DNA from 2 places in the Rhodococcus sp. X156 genome. Region 2 is predicted to be linked to the other one. Evidence: predicted binding sites of a transcription regulator. Region 2 holds the regulator's gene; the other holds the start of a gene.
What was found. The regulator LexA, encoded in region 2, represses DNA repair genes until DNA is damaged. The targets are predictions, from matches to a motif close to CGAACANNTGTTCG.

Region 1 (8,397 bases), 970 kb from region 2:
TCGGCGGCCATCGACCGGGTGAGCGACATCAGGGCCGCCTTGCCCGCGGCGTACATGGCGACCTTGGGCGCGAACATGAACGCGCCGACCGAGATGATGTTCAGCACCGCGGCGTGGCTGCTCGCCGTCAGGTGCGGCAGCGCCTCCTGCACCAGGAACAGCGGGCCGCGGACGTTGACGTCCTGCGACTTGGCCCACGCCTGCGGTGTCATCTGCCCCAGCGGCTGGGTCACCGGGTTGGCCGCGCCGTTCACCACGATGTCCACCCCGCCGAACTCGGCCACGGTGCGCTGCACCAGCGTCGCCAGCGCGTCCAGGTCGCCGGCGTGGGTAGGCACCCCGATGGCGTTGCCGCCCAGGCTCTGCAGGTGCTGGGCCGTGGCCTTGGTGGCCTCGGCCTTGCGGCTGGCCACCACCACGTTCGCGCCGGCGCAGGTGTAGGCCTCGGCGATGGCCAGCCCGATGCCGCGGGTGCCGCCGGTGACGATGGCGGTGCGCCCAGCCAGGTCGAAGAGCCGGTTGAGCTGGTCGTGGTTCATGACTCTCCTGTGGAGGGGGACGGTGATGCCCACCGCGGTGGGCGCTTCTCCCGGAAGGCCGCGCTGGCCTCGCGGAAGTCGCTGCTGCTGCCCGCCAGGATCTGGGTGCGGTTCTCCAGCGCGATGGCTGCGTCCACGCTGGTGGCCGCGGCGTTCGCGGTGAGCACCTGCTTGGTCATCGCCAGCGCGAAGGGGCTGTGCGCCAGCAGGGTGGCCGCCAGCTCGCGTGCCGCGACGAGCAGCTGCGCGTCCGGCACCACCTGGGTGAGCAGGCCGATGCGCACCGCCTCCTCGGCGTCGAACGTGCGAGCGGTGGTGATCAGCTCGGTGGCGCGGGAGAGCCCGACCAGCCGCGGCAGCGTGTAGCTGATGCCGATGTCGCACCCGGACACGCCGATCTTGATGAACTGCACGCCGAAGGTGGCCGATGCCGCCGCGATCCGCAGGTCGCAGGCGGCGGCGAGCGCCAGTCCACCACCGAAGGCAGGGCCGTTGACCGCGGCGATCACCGTCTGCGGCAGCCGCTGCAGGCGGGGCACCAGCGAGGCGAGGTACTCCTGGGAGCGCATCCCGGCCGCTGGTCCGCTCAGCCCGGCGGCGGTGGGGGAGCGCTGCGTCTCGTCCTTGAGGTCGAGCCCGGCGCAGAAGCCTCGACCGGCGCCGGTGAGCACCACCACCCGAGCCTCGTTGTCCTGCTCCAGCAGGGCGAGCGTGGCGTGCAGCTCTTCCGCCAGGGCGAAGCTCAGGGCGTTGAGTCGCTCCGGCCGGTTCAGCGTCACCACGGCCAGGCCGGCTGCGGGACGCTCGAGCTCGACCAGGGACATGCGGCTCCAGTGTTCGTGCCGGACTATTCCGGTTCGAACCTATCTCAGGGCCGGACGACTTCGGGCCGCACTGCCGAGCGTGTCGCTGCTCGGTGCACCGCACCGCGCCCACTAGAGTTCGAACGTCTGTTCGCACCGGAGCGGGCGCTGACCAGGAGCAAAGGGGATGAGCCAGTGCGCGTGCTCGGTGTCGACCCCGGCCTGACCCGCTGCGGCTTCGGCGTGGTGGAGGGTGGCCGTGGCCGCGAGGTGTTCGCGCTGGACGTGGACGTGGTCCGCACCCCTGCAGACCTCGACCTGGCCCAGCGGCTGCTGCTCATCTCCCAGGCGGCCGAGCACTGGCTGGACGTGCACTCACCCGACGTCGTCGCGGTGGAGCGGGTGTTCAGCCAGCACAACGTGCGCACGGCCATGGGCACCGCGCAGGCCGGCGGAGTGGTGGCCCTCTCGGCGGCGCGGCGCGGCATCCCGGTCAGCTTCCACACCCCCAGCGAGGTCAAGGCCGCCGTCACCGGCAGCGGCACGGCGGGCAAGGCGCAGGTGACCACGATGGTGACCAAGCTGCTGGGCCTCAACGTCAAGCCCGCGCCCGCCGACGCCGCCGACGCGCTCGCCCTGGCCATCTGCCACTGCTGGCGAGCACCGATGATGGCCCGGTTGGCTGCTGCCGAGCAGGCGGCGGCCGAGCAGCAGCGCCGGTACCAGGAACGACTGGCCCAGGCACGAAAGGCAGGCGCTCGGTGATCTCCTCCATCCGCGGAGAGGTGTTGTCCCTGGGGCTCGACCACGCGGTGGTCGAGGTCGGCGGAGTGGGCCTGCGCGTGCACGCCACCCCGGCCACCCTGGCGGGGCTGCGCCGCGGCGACGAGGGTCGGTTGTCCACCACGCTCATCGTCCGCGAGGACGCGCTCACCCTGTACGGCTTCGGCGACGCGGAGTCCCGGGAGCTGTTCGGGCTGCTGCTCACCGTCTCCGGGGTGGGCCCGCGACTGGCCATGGCGGTGCTGTCGGTGCACGAGCCGGACGCGCTGCGCGCGGCGCTGGCCGAGGAGAACGTCACCGCGCTCACCCGGGTGCCCGGGATCGGCAAGCGCGGCGCCGAGCGGATGATCGTCGAGCTCAAGGACAAGGTGGAGAAGGTGGCCGGCGGGTCCGGGGTGCAGCACCTCGGTGGTGCCGTCCGCGAGCAGGTGCTCGACGCCCTCGTCGGCCTCGGCTTCCCGACCAAGCAGGCCGAGCAGGTGGTGGACGCCGTCCTCGCCGACGCCCCCGACCTCACCACGCCGGTGGCGCTGCGCACCGCCCTCAACGCGCTGGGCCGCAAGCGGTGACCGGGCGCGAGGAGCTCACGCCGGAGGCGCTGCCGGAGGACCGTGACGCCGAGCGCAGCCTGCGGCCCCGCAGCCTCACCGAGTTCATCGGGCAGGCCAGGGTGCGCGAGCAGCTGGAGCTGGTGCTCTCCGCGGCACAGCTGCGCGGCACACCGCCCGACCACGTGCTGCTGTCCGGCCCGCCCGGGCTGGGCAAGACCAGCCTGGCCATGATCATCGCCGAGGAGCTGGGCTCCGCGCTGCGCATCACCTCGGGTCCGGCGCTGGAGCGCGCCGGTGACCTCGCCGCCATGCTGAGCAACCTGCTCGAGGGCGACGTGCTGTTCATCGACGAGATCCACCGCATCGCGCGGCCCGCCGAGGAGATGCTGTACCTGGCGATGGAGGACTTCCGGGTGGACGTGGTGGTGGGCAAGGGCCCCGGTGCCACGTCCATCCCGCTGGAGGTCGCCCCGTTCACGCTGGTGGGCGCCACCACCCGCTCCGGGGCGCTGACCGGTCCGCTGCGCGACCGCTTCGGCTTCACCGCGCACATGGAGTTCTACGAGCCGGCCGAGCTCGAGCTGGTCATCCGCCGCTCCGCGGGCATTCTCGGGGTGCAGCTCGACCCCGGTGGGGCGAAGGAGATCGCCGGGCGCTCCCGGGGTACTCCGCGCATCGCCAACCGGCTGCTGCGCCGGGTGCGCGACTTCGCCGACGTCCGCGCGGACGGGGTGGTCACCCGGGAGGTCGCCCGGGCGGCGCTGGCCGTCTACGACGTGGACGAGCTGGGCCTGGACCGGCTGGACAAGGCAGTGCTGGGCGCGCTGGTGCGCAGCTTCGGCGGGGGGCCGGTCGGCGTGGCCACCCTGGCCGTGGCCGTGGGTGAGGAGCCCGCCACCGTGGAAGCGGTCTGCGAGCCGTTCCTGGTGCGCGCCGGTATGCTCGCCCGCACCCCGCGGGGCCGGGTGGCCACCGCCGCTGCCTGGGCGCACCTGGGTCTGGTGCCGCCGCCGGACGCGGTCAGCGGCGGCACGCCCGAACCGCCGCTGTTCGACTGACGCGGGGGTGCCGCAGGCGGCTAATGGCACACTTGGGTGTTGGTCGGGCGATACTGCCCGATCCAGTCAACCTAAGGATCCACTCTGATGGAAAACTTGATCCTCCCGCTCCTGCTGGTCGCGCTGGTCCTGCCGATGTTCCTGGGACGCCGCCGCCAGCAGAAGGTGCTGCAGGAGGCGCAGGAGTTCCAGGACTCCCTGAGCGTCGGTGACCGGATCATGACCACCGCTGGCCTGTACGCCACCGTGGTAGCCCTGGACGAGGAGACCGTGGAGCTGGAGATCGCTCCCGGCGTGGTCACCACCTGGAACCGCATGGTCGTCAGGGAGCGTGTCTCCGACACCGCCGCCGACGTCCCCGACGTGTACGACTACTCCGACGAGCTCGACGCGAGCCACGACGCGTCCCGTCCGGACCTGGTCAAGCGCGACACCACGGCCTGACCCGCACCGGCCCGGTGCACGCAGCGTGAACAGGGCCTTCACCTGCACACAGGTACGCTCTGCCGGCGCTCGCGGTCGCAGAGCGCACGACGTGGCGGGCTGCACCCCATGATGAAGCGAACCTGAGGAGAGTTACCGAACGTGGCACCACCGGCAGGGCAGATCCGCCCCGTTCGCTACCTGGCCATCTTCGTGGCGATCGTGGCGGCGCTCTACTGTCTGGTGTTCTTCACCGGCGACCGCAAGCCCACCCCGAAGCTCGGCATCGACTTGCAGGGCGGTACCCGGGTCACGTTGACCGCGCGAACCCCCAACGGCGAGGCGCCCAGCCAGGAGAGCCTCAACACCGCCCGGGAGATCATCGAGAACCGGGTGAACGGCATCGGGGTGTCCGGCTCCGAGGTGATCATCGACGGGTCGAACCTGGTGATCACCGTGCCGGGAGACGACGGCGCCCAGGCCAAGGCCCTCGGGCAGACCGCGCAGCTGTACTTCCGTGGCGTGCAGACCGAGGTGGCCGCGACCCCGCCGGCCACCACCGCGCCGACCACTCCGGCTCCGGCCCCGGCGACCACGCCCCCTGCGCCCGCGGTGACCTCCGAGGCGCCCGCACCCACCACCGCCCCGCCCCCGACGCCGCAGGGCCGTCCGGTGCCCGCGCAGGATCCGAGCATCCCGCCCGAGCCCACCACGGTCGCCCCTGCGCCGACCACCGCTGCCCCCGCACCCACCACGGCTGCCCCCGCACCCACCCCCTCTGCGCCCGCCCCGGAAGCGCCCGCCGTCACGACCACTCCGCCGGCCGCCACCCCCGCACCGGTGCCGGGCAGCGAGGCGGCCAGGGTCGCCGGCGAGATCGCCGCTGCCAAGGCGCAGCGCCAGAGCACCGACGCGGCGGTCCAGCAGCAGGCGCTGACCACGCTGGACTGCTCCGTGGCCGACGTCCTCGCCGGCAACGACGACCCGGCCCTGCCGCTGGTCACCTGCGGCGCCGACGGACTGGCCAAGTACGTCCTGACCCCGGCCTTCCTCAAGGGCAGCGACATCAAGGACGCCACGTCCTCGGTGGCCTCCGGCGGGGTCGGCTTCGAGGTCCAGCTGACCTTCACCGGTGAGGGCGGCAACATCTGGGCCGCCTACACCGCCCAGAACGTGGGCAAGCAGGCCGCGTTCGTGCTCGACAGCGAGGTGGTCAGCGCCCCGCGGATCAACTCCGCGATCACCGGCGGCGTCACCTCGATCACCGGCAAGTTCAGCCAGCCGCAGGCCGAGGAGCTAGCCAACACCCTGAAGTACGGCTCGCTCCCGCTGTCGTTCAACCAGTCGGAGGCGCAGACGGTCTCGGCCAGCCTGGGCCTGGCCTCGCTCAAGGCGGGCCTGCTGGCGGGTGGCATCGGCCTGATCCTGGTGCTCATCTACTGCCTGCTGTACTACCGGCTGCTCGGCGTGCTCACCGCGCTGTCGCTGATCCTGTCCGGCGTGGTCATCTACGCCGTGCTGGTCCTGCTCGGCCGCTACATCGGCTTCACCCTGGACCTCGCCGGCATCGCCGGGTTCATCGTGGCCATCGGCATCACCGCGGACTCGTTCGTGGTGTTCTTCGAACGGTTGAAGGACGAGGTGCGGGAGGGCCGCAGCTTCCGGTCGGCGGTGCCCCGCGGCTGGGTCCGTGCTCGGCGCACCATCCTCTCCGCTGACGCGGTGAGCTTCCTGGCCGCGGCGGTGCTGTACGTGCTCGCCGTCGGGCAGGTCAAGGGCTTCGCGTTCACCCTCGGCATGTCCACCGTGCTCGACCTGATCGTGGTCTTCCTGGTCACCCACCCGCTGGTGGCGATGGCGTCCAAGAACGCCTTCCTGTCCCGGCCCGAGCTCACCGGGCTGGGCTCGGTGCAGGCGCAGGCCAAGCAACGCAAGCAGCTCGCCGCCGCCGGCGCACGCCCGAAGGAGGCCTGAGCATGTCCGAGACCCCAGACCCCCAGGGCAGCACCACCCAGAGCGGTGAGAGCCTCAACGGCGACGAGAACGGTGGCTCCCTGAACGGCGGAGTCGACACCCGTGACCCGGTGACCCGCAAGAACGTCATGACCCGGCTCTACTCCGGCACGGGCGCGTTCGACATCATCGGCAACCGGCGTCGCTGGTACGTCATCACCGCAGTCCTGGTGCTGGTCTGCCTCGGCTCCATCATCTTCCGGGGCTTCAACCTCGGCATCGACTTCGAGGGCGGCACCCAGATCCAGTTCCCCGCCGGCGGTGCCACGGTCTCCGAGGTCGAGGAGGTGTACTCGGCGGTCATCGGCACCGACCCGGTGACCGTGCAGACGGTGGGCTCCGGCGGCTCCAGCACCATCCAGATCCGTTCCGAGACCCTCGACGCCAACCAGGTGGACGGGCTGCGCCAGGCGCTCTTCGACGCCTTCCGCCCGGCGCCGGCCGGCGGTGAGCCGAGCCTGGCCGCCATCAGCGACACGGCGGTGAGCGACACCTGGGGCAGCGAGATCACCCAGAAGGCGATCGTCGCGCTGATCGTGTTCCTGGTGCTGGTCGGCATCTTCATCGGCATCGTCTTCGAGCGGGACATGGCCATCGCGGCGCTCGCCGCTCTGGCCCAGGACCTCATCGTCACCGCAGGCGTGTACTCCCTCATCGGGTTCGAGGTCACCCCGGGCACGGTGATCGGTCTGCTGACCATTCTCGGCTTCTCGCTCTACGACACCGTCGTGGTGTTCGACAAGGTGCACGAGACCACCCGCGGGGTGCTGCACCTGACCCGGCGGACCTACGCCGAGCAGGCCAACCTGGCGGTCAACCAGACCATCGTCCGGTCGGTGAACACCACGGTGATCGCGGTGCTGCCGGTGCTCGGGCTGCTGGTGATCGGCGTGTGGCTGCTCGGGGTCGGCACGCTCAAGGACCTGGCACTGGTGCAGCTCACCGGCCTGGTCGTGGGCACCTTCTCCTCGATCTTCCTGGCCACGCCGCTGGTGGTGACGCTGCGCGAGCGCAAGGGCGAGGTGGCGGTGCACACCAAGAAGGTGCTGGCCCGGCGCAAGGCGCTTGCGGCCAAGCAGGCGGGTGCGCCGGAGGCCGCCGTGGTCGGCGGTGCTGACGTCGCTGCCGTGCGTGCCACCACGGCCACCACGACCCCGCGCACCCCGGTGCGCCCCACTCGCCCGACCAAGCCCAACCAGAAGCGGGGGAGCGCGCCCAGCACGGGTGCGCGTCCCACTGGAAAGCGGAAGCGATGAGCCTCACCAACGACCTCGACGTGCGGCGCAGCGCGGCGGAGCACGTCCGGCGACTCACCCGGGTGGTCGCGGACTTTCCCGTCCCCGGCGTGCTGTTCTCCGACCTCACCCCGGTGTTCGCCGACGGTCCCGCGCTGGCCGCGGTGATCGCCGCGCTGGCCGAGGACGCCCAGGGCGTGGACCTGGTGGCGGGCATCGACGCACGTGGCTTTCTGCTCGGCTCCGGGGTGGCCCTGGCGCTGGGCGTCGGGGTGCTGCCGGTGCGCAAGGCCGGCAAGCTCCCGCCGCCGGTGCACTCGCAGAGCTACGACCTCGAGTACGGCAAGGCGACCCTCGAGGTGCCGGCCGCGGCGGTGGACCTGCACGGTCGCCGGGTGCTGGTGGTGGACGACGTGCTGGCCACCGGCGGGACCCTGGCCGCGTCGGTGCGGCTGCTGCGGCGGTGCGGAGCCGAGGTCACCACGGCTGCGGCCGTCCTGGAGGTTCCCGGTCTGGGTGGGCGCGAGCTGCTCACCGACGGTCCCGAAGAGGGACGTGCCCCGCTCGTCTGTGTCGTCCCTGCCTGAGGTTTACTCTCGACACCGTGACGGTGTGACCGTTGCGTGATGACGGCATGCCGTTCCAGGCATTGGGCAGGAGGTGGAAGTGGTGAGCCACGACGTGCAACCGGTGTCCACCGAGAACGGTGATGGCGCGGGAGCTGTTGCGGAGACCCCGCCCCCGTCCAGCACCTCGTCGGCCTCGCGCCGCGTGCGTGCCCGCCTGGCCCGGCGCATCACCGCGCAGCGTGGGGGTGCCGTCAAGCCGGTGCTCGAGCCGCTGGCGACGCTGCACCGGTCGCTGCACCCCAAGGCGGACCTGGTCACCCTGCAGCGCGCCTACGACGCCGCGGAGGCCCACCACGAGGGCCAGATGCGCAAGTCTGGCGACCACTACATCACCCACCCGCTGGCGGTGGCGACCATCCTGGC
Region 2 (8,397 bases):
GTCGGGAGATCAAGGGCATGAAGCAGGCGCGCGACACCAAGCGCGACAGCCGCCGCCGCAACGAGGTGCCCAGCGTGGCCATCGCCGGCTACACCAACGCCGGCAAGTCCAGCCTGCTCAACGCCCTCACCGGTGCCGGGGTGCTGGTGCAGAACGCGCTGTTCGCCACCCTCGACCCCACCACGCGCCGGTCCGAGCTGGCCGACGGTCGCGAGTACGTGCTCACCGACACGGTGGGGTTCGTGCGGCACCTGCCCACCCAGCTGATCGAGGCGTTCCGCTCCACCCTGGAGGAGGTCGCCGACGCCGACCTGCTGCTGCACGTGGTGGACGGGTCGGACCCGCAGCCCACCCAGCAGGTGGCCGCGGTGCGCCAGGTGCTGGTGGAGGTGGCCGACGAGCGCAAGACCGGGCTGCCGCCGGAGCTGATCGTGGTGAACAAGGTGGACGTGGCCGACCCGGTGGTGCTGGCGCAGCTGCGCAACCTGATGCCGGACGCGGTCTTCGTCTCCGCCCACACCGGGGAGGGCATGGACGAGCTGCGGCAGCGGCTGGTCGAGCTGATGCCGCACCCGGAGGTGGAGGTGGACGTGCTCGTGCCCTTCACCCGCGGTGAGCTGGTCGCGCGGGTGCACTCCGAGGGGGAGGTGCTCGAGGAGACCCACCAGCCCGAGGGCACGCACCTGCGGGCGCGGGTGCGTGCCGACCTCGGAGCGGCGCTGGTGGAGTTCGCCAGCCCGCAGGTGCCCGCCTAGAGCTTGCGCATCACCGAGACCACCTTGCCGAGCACGGTGGCCTCGTTGCCGGGGATGGGCTCGAAGGCGGCGTTGTGCGGCATCAGCCACACCTCGCCGTCTCGGCGCTTGAACGTCTTGACGGTGGCCTCGCCGTCGATCATGGCGGCCACGACGTCACCGTTCTCGGCGACGTTCTGCTGGCGCACCACCACCCAGTCGCCGTCGCAGATCGCCGCGTCGATCATCGACTCGCCGACCACGCGGAGCATGAACAGGGTGCCGTCGCCCACCAGCTCGCGGGGGAGGGGGAAGACCTCTTCCACCGCCTGCTCGGCCAGGATGGGGCCACCGGCGGCGATGCGGCCCAGCACCGGCACAAAGGTGGGGGTGGGCATCTGCTGCAGCACGCTGCCGCCCTCACCGGTGGTGGCCGCAGCCGCCTGGTTGGCCAGGTCCTCGGGCATCCGCACGTCCACCGCCCGCGGGCGGTTGGGGTCGCGTCGGAGAAACCCCTTGCGCTCCAACGCCTTGAGCTGGTGGGACACCGATGAGGTGGAGGTGAGGCCGACGGCCTCGCCGATCTCGCGGACGCTGGGCGGGTAGCCCCGCACCTCGACCGAGTCCCGGATCACCTCGAGCACCTTGCGCTGGCGCGGCGTGAGGCCGGCGGCGGCGGCCGACAGGTCGGCGGTCTCCTCGGCGGTGGCACCCGGAGCGGCACCCGCCGTGGTCGGGGCGCCGGGAGTGTGGCTGCTCATCGTGTGATGCCTCCTGTGGGGAACCGCGAGTGGTCCGGTGCTCTGCGACGAGGCCGCGCGGGTGTGCGTCCACCTGCGGAACTTCGCCAAAGTGCGGTGGTGTTCTGGTGATTCGAACTTAGTCCTGCAGCAGGTGACATTCAAACACCTGTTCGATCAACACGCCGACAGCTCTCGATTTTGTCGGTCGCCCCTGGTAGACATCGACCAGACGTTCGAATCGAACGCCTGTTCGACACGGGAGGTTGACATGCTCGATCTGGCTGATCGCCGCTCCACCCTGCACCGCGCGGGCGTTCGCAACGCACACCCACGTCTCGCTGGCTCACGTCTCACTGACTCCCTGCTGGTTGACCCGCGACGCCGCGCCGACCTGTTCGAGCTCGAGCGTGAGCTGCGCTCGCTGGGCTCCCTGCGGGCCGGGGACGCTGGGGCGGCGCGCACCGTGGAGGCGCCCCGGCGCACCCGCCGTCCCCGCGAGGTCGCCCGCCGCCGCCCGGCTGGGCGCCTGGTCGAGTACGGCACCGCCCCGCTCCGCCGGACGGCCTGCACGCCGCGGGTCACTCGGCCGTCCCCGGCTCAGGTGCGCCTGCGCCTGGTGGTCACCGGCGCCGTGCTCGCCGGCGCGCTCGCGCTCGGCGTGCTCGCCGTGGTGACCCTGGGGGGAGGCGGCGACGCCCCCATGCCCACGCAGACGGCCGTCACCCAGGTGCGCGCCGGGGAGAGCCTGTCCGCGGTGGCGGTGCGCTCGGCCCCGGGGGTGCCCGCGGCGGCCATGGTGCAGCGCATCGTCGATCTCAACGCCCTGGACACGGTCGCCGTGCGCCCCGGCCAGTCGTTGGTCGTGCCCGTCGGCGGATGACGCTGGACACGTGCTGGCGCCGTCGACCCCGCCGGACTGCTGGTGGCACACCGTCTCCGCGAGGCGGACACGCCGATCGGGCTGGGGAGACACAAAATCCGTTGCCGATGGCTTGCATCGGGGCCTAGTGGGGATTACGGTCATGACCACAACATCTAGTAGTTACATAGATGTGGTTAGTCCACAGGTTGGGGTCCCACTGTGTAGGGGGATCCACAGGTTGTCCACGGATCCGTCCACACCCACGCCCTAGCTTGGCGTGCTCCGACGGCCTGCGGGCAGCGGGGCTTGTCGTCCGAGAAGGGGATGTCGTGCACTGTCCGTTCTGTCGTCACTCCGACTCTCGCGTGGTCGACTCGCGCGAGGTCGAGGACGGCCAGGCCATCCGCCGCCGTCGCGCGTGCCCGGAGTGCGGGCGGCGCTTCACCACGGTGGAGAACGCGGTGCTGTCGGTGGTCAAGCGCAGCGGCGTCACCGAGCCCTTCAGCCGCGACAAGGTGATGGTGGGCGTGCGTCGCGCCTGCCAGGGCCGACCCGTCAACGACGACGCGCTCAGCCTGCTGGCCCAGCAGGTGGAGGACCAGGTGCGGGCCGGGGGATCGGCCGAGATCCCCAGCCACGAGGTCGGCCTGGCCATCCTCGGTCCGCTGCGTGAGCTCGACGAGGTCGCCTACCTGCGGTTCGCCTCCGTCTACCGCTCCTTCACCTCCGCCGACGACTTCGAGAAGGAGATCCGCGCGCTGCGTCAGCACGCGCCGCACGCGGACGGCGTCTCCGAGTAGTCCCGCACCGTCTGCGGCGCAGGCGGCCGGCGGCCACCCCACAGCACCCCACCGGCACTCGTGCCGGTTTCCCACCCCATTCAGCAACGCCAGACCAGAGCAGCAGCAGTGAGAGAGAGGCCCATCCCATGACGGAGACCGTCGGAGCCCACACATCCGGTTCGAGCAGCCGCTCGGCCAAGGGCGGCAAGCAGAACCGCAAGGCCGGCGTTCGGATGGAGCGGGTCTACACCACTGCGGGCGTGCACCCCTACGACGAGGTCACCTGGGCCCAGCGCGACGTGGTCATGACCAACTGGCGCGACGGCACGGTGAACTTCGAGCAGCGCGGGGTGGAGTTCCCCGAGAGCTGGTCGCTCAACGCCGTCAACATCGTCACCAGCAAGTACTTCCGCGGGGCGGCCGGCTCGGACACCCGCGAGCGCAGCCTGCGCCAGCTGCTCAACCGCGTGGTGGACACCTACACCAAGGCCGGCCTGGAGCACGGCTACTTCGCCTCCGACGAGGACGCGGAGATCTTCTCCCACGAGCTCACCTGGATGCTGCTCAACCAGGTCTTCAGCTTCAACTCCCCGGTGTGGTTCAACGTCGGCACCGCCTCGCCGCAGCAGGTCAGCGCCTGCTTCATCCTCGCGGTGGACGACACCATGGACTCGATCCTGAACTGGTACAAGGAAGAGGGGATGATCTTCAAGGGCGGCTCCGGCGCCGGCCTGAACCTCTCCCGCATCCGCTCCTCCAAGGAGCTGCTGTCCTCCGGCGGCACCGCCTCCGGCCCGGTCAGCTTCATGCGTGGTGCCGACGCCTCCGCCGGCACCATCAAGTCCGGTGGCGCCACCCGCCGCGCGGCCAAGATGGTCGTCCTCGACGTCGACCACCCCGACATCCAGGAGTTCGTCGAGACCAAGGCCAAGGAGGAGAACAAGATCCGCGTTCTCCGCGACGCCGGTTACGACATGGACCTCGGTGGCGCCGACATCACCAGCGTGCAGTACCAGAACGCCAACAACTCGGTGCGCGTCAGCGACGAGTTCATGCGCGCGGTGGAGAACAGCAGCGAGTTCGGTCTGCGCGCCCGCGACACCGGCGACGTCATCGAGACGGTGGACGCCAAGACGCTGTTCCGCTCCATCGCCACCGCCGCGTGGGAGTGCGCCGACCCGGGCATCCAGTACGACGACACCATCAACGACTGGCACACCTGCCCCGAGTCGGGCCGCATCAGCGCCTCCAACCCCTGCAGCGAGTACATGCACCTGGACAACTCCAGCTGCAACCTGGCGTCGCTGAACCTGATGAAGTTCCTGACCGACGACGGCGGCTTCGACGCGGCCACCTTCGCCAAGGCCGTCGAGATCATCATCACCGCGATGGACATCTCCATCTGCTTCGCCGACTTCCCCACCGAGCCCATCGGGGACACCACCCGCAAGTTCCGTCAGCTGGGCATCGGCTACGCCAACCTGGGCGCGCTGCTCATGGCCACCGGCCACGCCTACGACTCCGAGGGTGGCCGGGCGCTCGCCGCGTCCATCACCTCGCTGATGACCGGTGCCGCCTACAAGCGCTCCGCCGAAATGGCCGGCGTGGTCGGCCCGTACGAGGGCTACGCCCGCAACGCCGAGGCGCACCAGCGCGTCATGCGCAAGCACGCCGCGGCCAACGACCAGGTGCGCACCCTGCACCGCACCGACGCTGCCGTGCACAAGGCGGCCACCGCGGTGTGGCAGGAGGGCCTCAAGATCGGTGCCGCCAACGGCTGGCGCAACGCCCAGGCCAGCGTCCTGGCGCCCACCGGCACCATCGGCTTCATGATGGACTGCGACACCACCGGCATCGAGCCGGACTTCTCGCTGGTCAAGTTCAAGAAGCTGGTCGGCGGCGGCTCCATGCAGATCGTCAACCAGACGGTGCCGCGCGCGCTGACCTCGCTGGGCTACCAGCCCGAGCAGGTCGAGGCCATCGTCGAGCACATCGCGGCCAAGGGCCACGTCATCGACGCTCCCGGCCTGCGCCCGGAGCACTACGAGGTGTTCGACTGCGCCATGGGTGCCCGGGCCATCGCCCCGATGGGCCACGTCCGGATGATGGCAGCGGCCCAGCCGTTCCTGTCCGGTGCCATCTCCAAGACGGTGAACATGCCGGAGACGGCCACCGTCGAGGAGGTCGAGGGCATCTACTTCGACAGCTGGAAGCTGGGCATCAAGGCGCTGGCCATCTACCGCGACAACTGCAAGGTGGGCCAGCCGCTGTCCGCCGGCAGCTCGGGCTCGGCCAGCTCCAACAAGACCGTGGTCACCGAGATCGTGGAGGCCGCGCCCACCCGCAAGCGCCTGCCCAAGAAGCGCAACGGCCAGACGGTGTCCTTCGCCGTCGGTGGCGCCGAGGGCTACGTGACGGCGGGCAACTACCCCGACGGCCACGTGGGCGAGATCTTCGTCAAGATGAGCAAGCAGGGCTCCACCCTCTCCGGGGTGATGGACGCCTTCTCCATGGCCATCTCCATCGCGCTGCAGTACGGCGTGCCGCTGGAGACCTACGTGTCCAAGTTCGTGAACATGCGCTTCGAGCCGTCGGGCATGACCGACGACCCGGACGTGCGCATCGCGACCTCGGTGGTGGACTACCTGTTCCGTCGCCTGGCGCTGGACCACCTGCCGGCGGAGAAGCGCGCCGAGCTGGGCATCTACTCCGCGGAGGAGCGCTCGGCCAAGGTGGCGGCCACCGACTACGGCACCGGTGCCCCGGCCGAGGTGGACGTGGAGGGTCTGCGCTCCGGCGTGGGCACCGAGCCCACCGTCGACCCGGACGAGGTGGCCGTGGCCTCGCCCGCCCCGGGTGGTGTCGGCAGCTCGGCTGAGCTGCTGGAGCTGGTGATGGGCATGGCCACCGACGCGCCGCTGTGCTTCACCTGCGGCACCAAGATGCGCCCGGCCGGCTCCTGCTACGTCTGCGAGGGCTGCGGCTCCACCAGCGGCTGCAGCTGACGGCGAGGCTTGCCGGGATGTCCCGGCGGGCTCGCCGGGATGTCCCGGGGGGCTTGCCGGGATGTCACTTCGGCTTGCGGTGACATTTTCTTGCCAAGCTCGGCAACTCGTCTGAACTTGGCAAGTAGCTCCTCTCAGCCGCCCCGGCCGCCTCGCGCGGCCGGGGCGGCCCCATTGCCAGAGCCAGGGGCCGGTGCGCTGGAGTGCAACCCTGGTGGCGAACCGGACATCATCGGGCGTGCACTGAGCGACGTCAGGAGGGGACCGACCCTTGATGGCCACGCTGCCGGAGCCGCAGGAGCTGCCGGCTATGTGCTGAGTGCAGTGAGCAGCTCGAGGCCGACGCGGTCGACGCTGCGCAGGTCGTTCGCCAACACGACCACACCCACCCCGGCGGCCGGCACGAACCCAGCGACCGCTCGGAAGCCGCCGGTGCCGCCGTTGTGCCAGAGCATGATGTGGTCGCCGCTGATCGGCACTCGCAGCCAGCCGAGCCCGATGCCGAGTCTCTTGCCGGGCCGGCGCTCCGGGTGGGTGAGTGCGATCGCCGGTCCCAGCGGGGTGGCGTCCGGGCGGAGCTGGGCGTGCAGGAAGGTGAGCATGTCGGTGGCTGTGGAGCGCAGCGCACCCGCGCCGGGCAGGCCGGCGACCTCCCAGTGGCCGGTGGTACGCCGGCGCCGGCGGTGGCCGTCGGCCTCCCGCTGCGCCTGCTCCCGGTTGGGGAGGAGCACGGTGTCGACCATTCCGAGCGGCTCGCAGATCCGTGACTGCACCAACTCACCGAAGTCATGGCGCGCAGCGGCGGCGACCAGCGCGTGGCCCAGCACGCCCGCACCGAGGTTCGAGTAGGCGATTCGGCCGGTGCCGGGCGTGTGGCGCAACTCGGTCTCGCCCAGCGCGGTCAGCAGCGCGGCGCGGTCGATCTCCTTCCACGGGTCGCCGGCACGAGCCTTCCACGCAGCCCAGATCGCGGCCCGAAGCGGCATCGGGTTGTTGGGCAGCCCCGCGGTGTGCGTCGCCAGGTGCTCGACGGTGATCGCGACGCCGTCGCGGGTCGGGACGGCGACTTCTGGCAGCAGGTCGCCGACCGGAGTGTCGAGGGACAGCTCGCCGCGCGTCACGGCCTCGGCGAGCAGCAACGCGGTGAACACCTTGGTGACCGAGCCGATCTCGAACAGGCTGTCGGCGCGGGGCGCGGGGCCGTTAGGCGCGCGGATGCCCCCCTTAGGCACGACGGACCGCGCGCCGGCGGACGTCACCGCCCCCACCACCAGCCCGACGTGCTGCTTGCCGTGCCGGGCAGCGATGCGCTCGACGGCCTCGTCGAGAGCGCCAGGGTCGATCACGCGGGTTTCCTCCGTTCGCCCAGCTCAAGCGAGGAGCTGTCTCATGTGGATGACTAAAGTACGTCTTAGAGCCAGGTCACCACCTGGCCGTCCGGGCGCCCGGGGTGAACCGCACGTTGGGCGCACCCGACGGCGGACTGCTCATCCGGGTTCTGGATGCCGTCGAGGTAGACCGTGCCGCTGAACCAGTCAGTGGGGCCCACCGCGGTCTGGCCGCCGCTGGGCGTGAGCTTCATGGCGTCTCCTTCTCTCGTTCTTGCCGACGAGGCTCGATGTCGCCACGCTACGGACGGATGCGGTGCCCGAGGAGCGAGCCGCGATCACCCGCGCTGCGCAGGATCGCCACGCTCGGGCAGGCTGTGCGCCATGACAACCGCCCTGCTCGTGGTCTCCGCCGCCGACCACTGGACGCTGCGCGACGGCACCGGGCACCCCACGGGGTACTGGGCCGGTGAGCTGGTCGAGCCGTACCGCATCTTCACCGCGGCAGGCTGGACCGTCGACATCGCGACCCCAGGCGGCAGGCCGCCGGTGGCTGACCCCAAGAGCCTCGGGCTCGCGGGCGGGCTGCCCTCCACCGCCCGCAAGCACCGGCGCTACCTCGCCGCACTGGGCGCAACGCTCGAGCGCCCGCTGGACCTGGCTGACGTCGACCCCGAGGCCTACGACGTCATCTTCTACGTTGGCGGGCACGGGCCGATGGAGGACCTCGCCACCGACGCCACGTCCGGTGAGCTGCTGCGCCGCCGCCTCGCCTCCGGCAAGCCGCTGGCCCTGGTCTGCCACGGCCCCGCCGCCACCCTGGCCGCCACCCAACCCGACGGGGTGTGGCCCTTCGCCGGCTACCGGATGACGGGCCTGTCCAACCGCGAGGAGACGCTCAACGGCCTCGCCGCCAAGGCGCCGTGGCTGTTGCAGGACCGCC

Region 1: the regulator LexA is predicted to act here: its motif matches at 1,483-1,496, upstream of ruvC (crossover junction endodeoxyribonuclease RuvC).

Annotation. Positions count from the first base shown of each region.
Region 1 covers NZ_CP034766.1:2,057,623-2,066,019, reverse strand. Annotated here, with positions in the region: gene ELX43_RS09735 (SDR family oxidoreductase) at 1-539, opposite strand, end outside; gene ELX43_RS09730 (enoyl-CoA hydratase-related protein) at 536-1,363, opposite strand; gene ruvC (crossover junction endodeoxyribonuclease RuvC) at 1,538-2,107, shown strand; gene ruvA (Holliday junction branch migration protein RuvA) at 2,104-2,694, shown strand; gene ruvB (Holliday junction branch migration DNA helicase RuvB) at 2,691-3,734, shown strand; gene yajC (preprotein translocase subunit YajC) at 3,822-4,178, shown strand; gene secD (protein translocase subunit SecD) at 4,320-6,131, shown strand; gene secF (protein translocase subunit SecF) at 6,260-7,426, shown strand; gene ELX43_RS09695 (adenine phosphoribosyltransferase) at 7,423-7,992, shown strand; partial or broken gene ELX43_RS09690 (RelA/SpoT family protein) at 8,156-8,397, shown strand, end outside.
Region 2 covers NZ_CP034766.1:1,083,638-1,092,034, forward strand. Annotated here, with positions in the region: gene hflX (GTPase HflX) at 1-755, shown strand, start outside; gene lexA (transcriptional repressor LexA) at 752-1,495, opposite strand; gene ELX43_RS05180 (LysM peptidoglycan-binding domain-containing protein) at 1,746-2,357, shown strand; gene nrdR (transcriptional regulator NrdR) at 2,669-3,139, shown strand; gene ELX43_RS05190 (vitamin B12-dependent ribonucleotide reductase) at 3,268-6,126, shown strand; gene ELX43_RS05195 (serine hydrolase domain-containing protein) at 6,435-7,472, opposite strand; gene ELX43_RS05200 (hypothetical protein) at 7,538-7,708, opposite strand; gene ELX43_RS18270 (DJ-1/PfpI family protein) at 7,839-8,397, shown strand, end outside.